One region of the Paenibacillus sp. PL2-23 genome, then DNA from elsewhere that is predicted to be linked to it. Evidence: predicted binding sites of a transcription regulator. Region 1 holds the regulator's gene; the other holds the start of a gene.

Region 1 (3,414 bases):
CCCTCTCATGTTCGATAATTTGCCGCGCGACGCCGTACAGGTTCTCGATAATCTCGTCCTCAGATTGCCCAAGCGTAATCTGATTGGAGATTTGGAACAGGTTGCCCAGCGCCTCGCTGCCTTCCCCATACAATCCTCTAACCGCTAATCCCACCTGTGTAACAGCCGACAGGATGCGATTAATCTGCTGCGTCAATACCAGCGCCGGCAGATGCATCATCACCGACGCCCTGATCCCCGTGCCGACGTTGGTGGGACAAGTGGTCAAGTAGCCCCGCTTCTCATCGAAGGCGTAATCCGCGGCTTCCTCATATATATCGTCAATTCCGCTTGCCAATGCCCACGCTTCTCCGATTTGAAATCCGGGATATAAACATTGGATGCGCAGATGGTCTTCTTCGTTAATCATAATGCTGACGGATTCGTTGCCGCTGAGCACAACGGCGCCTGCGCGCGACTCGTTCGCCAGATTCGGGCTGATCAGATGCTTCTCCACCAGCACCCGCTTGTCAAGCTCGCTTAGCTCGGAGAGCAGGATGGTGTCGAAGGGTCCGTAAGTATCCAGCTTCCCCGACCTGCTCACCTCCGCCAGCCGGTTCAGCACCGCCTCCGCCTGCTGGCTCGTTGCCAGCATCGGGAACGGCTGATGACGCAGGTTGCGGGCAATCCGCACTCTGCTGCTTATGACCACGTCGGAATCGGGACCTGTACCCCGCATCCAATCGCTAAGCGCATCCTCCGAGAATCGATGCTTCGTCAACAGACTCACTCCTTTACTGCCGCCTTAAGCTTAAAGTTAGGTTAGACGCTGAGGCTAGAGCTCGGTAAGCTTTCGTTCCAATTCGCGGATGCGATCCCGCAGCTCAGCCGCGTTCTCGAACTCCTCCCGCTCAATGTAAGCCTGCAGGTCCCTGCGCAGCTGCTCGATCTCCCGCTTGCACTGGATTTCGCTGCCCGAGCGCTTCGGTATCTTGCCGCTGTGGGTCGTGCTGCTGTGCACCCGCTTCAGTAGCGGATCCAGCCGATCGGCGAACGCCGTATAGCAGGAGCTGCAGCCAAACCTGCCAATCTTGCTGAATTGCGCATAGGTCAAGCCGCACGCCTCGCAGCGAACCGGCTGAGGTGGAGCATGGCTGTGCGTCGCGCCACCCGGTGAATTGAAGTCCAGCAGGCCCGACAGTAAGCTGTGGATCGAGAAGCTGTTCGGCGTGCCGGGTATGCCCTCGCCCTTCTCCCTCGCGCAGCTTTCGCAGATATGAAATTCCGTCTTATCGCCATTCACAATTTTCGTAAAATGAAGTGTAGCCGGCCTCTTGCCGCATTCTTGGCAGAACAAAGCCTGGTTCCTCCTTCCTATTTGACCAGCAGGGATATGAGCATCGCCCGCAGCAGTCTCGCGCGCAGCTCGTCCCGCATCGGAAGCATGACGGCAATGGTATCGCGGTGGATAGCCGCCCGCAGCAGTCCCGCTTCCCGCTTCGCGATGAGCCCCGCCTCCTGCAGCTGATAGATCAGCCCTTCCGCTGCCCCCTGGTCCACGCTGTTCCCGATGGTCTGCTCGATATGGTACTGAATCGTCTTCAGAGCCGGCAGGTCGACGCGCTGGATTCGAATATAGCCTCCGCCTCCCCGCTTGCTTTCAACCATGTATCCTTTCTCCAGCGTGAACCGGGTGCTGATCACATAATTGATCTGGGAAGGCACGCAGGAGAACTTGTCGGCCAATTCGTTGCGCTGAATTTCGACGGCGCCTTCTTCGCTGCAGTCCAGCATTTGCTTCAGGTACTGTTCAATGAGATCGGAAATGTTACGCAAATCACCAACCTCCCTGAGTCTTCGCCAAAGGAAGGAAAGCCATTTCTACCCTCAATTGACTTTGACTTTCTTTGACTTTAATTTTATTATACGCAAAATATTCGCAAGGTCAATAAGTTGTTAATTAAATTTTCAGAACATTTAGAAACCTCCGCCAGACGAGACTGCCGAGACAAGGTTCACCCTCCCGCAAGCAAAATAAAACGACGCATGACACCTCTTATTAGGGTGATGCGCCGCCGCTTCATTTATACCTCCGTCGACGTTGTTCCTTCAGCTTCATGCACCGCTTCACTCCTAGCAGCTTACTTGTAAGATATGCTTCCTATTCGCTCAGCTTAGCGTTTTCCCCTTCATTGTTAAGACTTTACAGGAAAAAACGCGGTATTCTCAAGGAATCCGCGTTCTGCAAATCAGATATTGTAGTCTATAACCTATAACACTCACTCCGCCGACTCCAGCACCGTAATTTTCTCGGCCTTGGCCTCCGCCGGATAGGACTCCTCTACCTCGCCATCCAGCACGACCTGCACCTCATCACCTGTCTTCAGACCTTCCAGATCGGAGGGATCAGTCACAGTCAGCCAGATGGCGTCTGGATTCAGAGCTGTCAGCAGCTCGTCGGCCGTCTGTTCTCCATCCGTCCAATCCACGTCTGTCACATCCGCACTTTCAGCCACGAGCACACGGTCATCATTAACCGCGATAACGCGTCCCGTCTCATAATCCCAGCCCTCAGCCGCCTGCTCATCCGCCGAGCAGCCCACAAGCATGCTTACTCCTACAATAGCAATAACCGCGTTCCGATTTCTCATGTCTCATTTCCCCCTCGCAAGTACTGTTATTACCTTCGAGTACCCTCAAGCGTTAGGAATGAAACACGTTTAATCGACTACTCCTTCGGCAGCACCTTCCGATCCAGAACAGGGGAGGAGAGGATGACTGATGTATTCACGTTACCATAGGGCAACAGCCTCTCGACAAGCGTGCTTAACGCATCCATGCCGGTTACAGCCGCCTTCAGCATATAACTGACCGTCCCCGTGACCCGATGGCATTCCAGTATATCATCATCCAATATGATTCGTTTCTCGAATTCGTGTGGCGATACCTTCAGCTCGCTCATTTGAATAATCAGCCCAATATTGCGCCCCACTGCTGCAGGCGATACTCGGGCACCGAAGCCCGTAATCACGCCCTTCTCCTGCAAGCGCAGCAATCGCTCCGACACGCTGGGGCGGCTTAGCGCCAACCGTTTGGAGAGCTCGCTGACGGTCATGCGCCCATCCCCCTGAAGCAGCTCCAGCAGTGTTCGATCCAGTTGGTCCATCCGTTCAAGCCACCTCTTTCAATTTGATGAGTAAACCTATGAATTCCATTCAATGTTATCTATATTAACATGGATTTGATTCAGTTTAACATATATCCATCAATTCGACTCCTGTATTCTAGAATATATCATGAACATCTAGGTGGTGCTTACAAAATGCTGCTTCTCACAGGAACCAAAATGAAGGTTATATTAAGGAAATGGATTCAAACTGTAATAGGCTGCTTCCTCACTGCGGGTGGTCTAATAATCCTTCAGCATTCCGGCAT
Region 2 (3,414 bases), 1.2 Mb from region 1:
CCGGCTCCGCAAAATTGACGAATTAGCTGAAAAAATCCGGAGTGGGACAACTTTTGCCTAGTGCAAAGACTTGTATAATGATATAATAAATTGTAATTGGCTTATTTTTTCCGTGGATGTTCACGTATGAGTAAAATATAGGGGGTATGATTTCCATGACAAGGCTTCCGGTTGTCGTTCGTTTGAAGACGGGGCTTCATGCGAGACCAGCAGCGCTATTCGTTCAAGAAGCGAACAAATTCTCCTCCGAGGTATTCGTAGAGAAGGACGATAAGAAAGTAAACGCGAAATCGATTATGGGTATCATGAGCTTGGCGATCAGCTCAGGTACTGAAATTTCGATAAGTGCGGACGGATCGGACTCGGAGCAGGCTGTAAACGCTTTAGTCTCACTCGTCAGCAAGGAAGAGCTGGAGAACCAATAACCAACGAAGGAAGCTCAGTAACGACGCCGGCTGACGGGTCATGCGGGCTTCCTTTTTTAGTTGGCAGGGCAGGTATAGATGCGCGGTTCGGGTGTGCCGAACGGCGTATTTTTTGTGTGCTGAACGGAGTTGGGATGGGGTGTGAGTAGCTTGATGTGAGGGGATTTGAACGAAAAATCGTTCAAATAAGTGCCGCGCGGGCTGGGAGTGAGGCAGATTGAACGAAATATCGTTCAAAAGCTGGACCAAGTAACTGTATGTGTGTGGTTTTGAACGAAATATCGTTCAAATAACTGGTGCAGGAGCACGAAGTGAGGCGCTTTGAACGAAATATCGTCTAAAATGGTGCGGATGTGCCCGATGTGAAGGGAATTTGAACGAAAGATCGTTCAGATATCAGGATTGGTGCTGGGAGCGACGGGATCTAACTTCAATCAGGCTAACATCCAAGAATAAGTGTTTGCATCCATCCCATGTGAGGCTGCACGCATAAAAAAACCGTCATCCCAGGATGACGGCTGGTGAGAAGAGAAGCTTATACCTTCTCGATAACTTTATCGACGAGACCGTATTCCTTGGCTTCAGCAGCGCTCATGAAGTAGTCGCGATCGGTGTCCTGCTCAATGCGGCTAAGCGGCTGGCCGGAACGCTCCGCCAGGATATGGTTGAGCTTGTCGCGCATCTTCAGGATGCGGCGTGCGCGGATCTCAATGTCGCTTGCTTGGCCTTCGGCTCCGCCGAGCGGCTGGTGAATCATCACTTCGCTGTTCGGGAGCGCGTAACGTTTGCCCTTCGCGCCTGCAGTCAGCAGGAATGCGCCCATTGATGCGGCCATACCTACGCAGATCGTCGACACGTCCGGCTTGATGTATTGCATCGTATCGTAGATAGCCATGCCGGCTGTAATGGAGCCGCCGGGGCTGTTGATGTACAAGGAAATGTCTTTGTCCGGATCCTCAGCAGCAAGGAACAGCATCTGAGCGATGATGGAATTGGCCACCACGTCATTCACACCTGAACCAAGGAAGATAATGCGGTCCTTCAGCAGGCGGGAGTAAATGTCGTACGAACGTTCCCCGCGGTTGCTTTGCTCGATTACCATAGGCACAAAATTCATTCTTAACCAATCCTCCTTAAGTGTTTGCGAAGCAAACGAGGCTTCGAAAGCATAGGCTTAGTGTTTGCGAAGCAAACGCAGCTTCGAAAGCAAGCGTATATCCGCAAGTTTCCACTCCAAAAAGTGTATCCCTATAATAGCCCATTCAAACGAAAAAGTCAAAGATGGTCAAAGAATATCCTTCTTCTAAAATACAGGCAATGGGGGGTTCTCCCCCGATAGCCACACGTCTGATCGTTATTGCGCTAAATAGCTGCGATGAAGATCTGATAGCGATCCCACGTGTGGTTATGGAGCCGCACCAGCCCTACCGTCCATCGATAGCCACACGTCAGTTCGTTATTGCGCTAAATAGCTGCGATGAAGATCTGATAGCGATCCCACGTGTGGTTATGGAGCCGCACCAGCCCTACCGTCCATCGATAGCCACACGTCAGATCGTTGTTGCGCTAATTAGCTGCAATTGAGATGCGATAGCGATCCCACGTGTGTTTATGGAGCCGCACCAGCCCTACCGTCCATCGATAGCCACACGTCAGATCGTTATTGGGCTAATGAGCTGCAGTTGAGATCCGATAACGATCCCACGTGTGGTTATGGAGCCTTACCAGCCCTCCCGGCCCGCGATAGCCACACGTCAGATCGTTATTGCGCTAATTAGCTGCAATTGAGGTCCGATAACGATCCCACGTGAGGCTATGGAGCCCACCAGCCCTCCCGCCCCCCCTGATAGCCACACCGCACCAGCCCTCCCGTCCATCGATAGTCACACGTCTAACGCAACAATTATTATTGGATTAACTTGTGTAGATAGCTGTGTATAAGATTGCTTATGTAAAATGCCTACAAAAAAGCCGCTCAGCTTTTTTCGCTGAACGGCTGTACGTATTCGTTAAGTTGGCGCGCCCGCTAGGAATCGAACCTAGATCTCAGGCTCCGGAGGCCTACGTCATATCCATTGGACCACGGGCGCATAAACAAAAAAACAGTAGCAAAAATGATTATATGACATTCGGCGGATGAAAGCAAGCGGGTAAGCAAAATTAAAATTGTGAAAATCGTGACAGTAATCGCTTTCATATGTGCTGGGGCACTTGCGGGGAAGGCGCAATTCCAGTAATATAGAAGTGGGACTAAAAAGGAACATATGGGACGTATTCAGTCCCAGTTGACTGATGGAGTGAAGGAAGATGCGAGAGCTCATTGAACTGCAGCAGCAGCTTGTGCCGGATCTTCTGGAGGTCATGCGGAAGCGGTATATGATCCTGCATCAGGTCATGCTATCGGACACAATCGGACGTCGGACGCTGGCGAACGCGCTGGATATGACGGAGAGGGTGCTCCGGGCGGAAACCGAATTTTTGAAAGAGCAAGGCCTGTTGGAGATTGACTCCGCAGGAATGCGAATCAGTGAGCGTGGACGGAGCATGCTGGAGCAGCTTGAGCCGCTCTACAAGTCGATGTTCGGCTTGTCCGAGCTGGAGGAGAGGCTTCGCGCAGCGTTCGGTCTATCCCAGGTTGTTATTGTGCAGGGCGATTCCGAAACGTCGGTACAGACGAAGCGGGAGCTTGGTCGCGCAGCCTGCCAGGTGCTCAGGTTGAAGATTCATCCCCGCGATGTGGTGGCTATAACAGGCGGTACAACCCTGTCGCACGTAGCGAATCAGTTGACGCCAACCCCGGCGATGAAGGACATCTGGTTCGTGCCGGCCCGAGGCGGTCTCGGCGAAAGCCTCGACTATCAGGCCAACACATTGGCGTCGACGATGGCCAAGCGGACAGGCGGCAATTATCGACTGCTGCATGTGCCGGACCACTTGGGCGAGGAAGCATTCGCGTCGCTTATGCAAGAGCCGAACATCAGGGAAATCG

The links. The regulator CtsR, encoded in region 1, represses protease genes until heat stress. The targets are predictions, from matches to a motif close to ATGGTCAATAAAGGTCAAACA.
Region 2: clpP (ATP-dependent Clp endopeptidase proteolytic subunit ClpP) is a predicted target of CtsR. The motif match lies at 1,697-1,717, and genes of this name have one in related genera.

What each region holds. Positions count from the first base shown of each region.
Region 1 is NZ_CP162129.1:5,122,114-5,125,527, forward strand. It holds gene AB1S56_RS22770 (protein arginine kinase) at 1-760, opposite strand, end outside; gene AB1S56_RS22775 (UvrB/UvrC motif-containing protein) at 815-1,336, opposite strand; gene AB1S56_RS22780 (CtsR family transcriptional regulator) at 1,354-1,815, opposite strand; gene AB1S56_RS22785 (DUF3221 domain-containing protein) at 2,259-2,630, opposite strand; gene AB1S56_RS22790 (Lrp/AsnC family transcriptional regulator) at 2,708-3,145, opposite strand; gene AB1S56_RS22795 (YitT family protein) at 3,302-3,414, shown strand, end outside.
Region 2 is NZ_CP162129.1:812,388-815,801, forward strand. It holds gene whiA (DNA-binding protein WhiA) at 1-61, shown strand, start outside; gene AB1S56_RS03505 (HPr family phosphocarrier protein) at 156-425, shown strand; gene clpP (ATP-dependent Clp endopeptidase proteolytic subunit ClpP) at 961-1,542, opposite strand; tRNA gene AB1S56_RS03515 (tRNA-Arg) at 2,441-2,515, opposite strand; gene AB1S56_RS03520 (sugar-binding domain-containing protein) at 2,733-3,414, shown strand, end outside.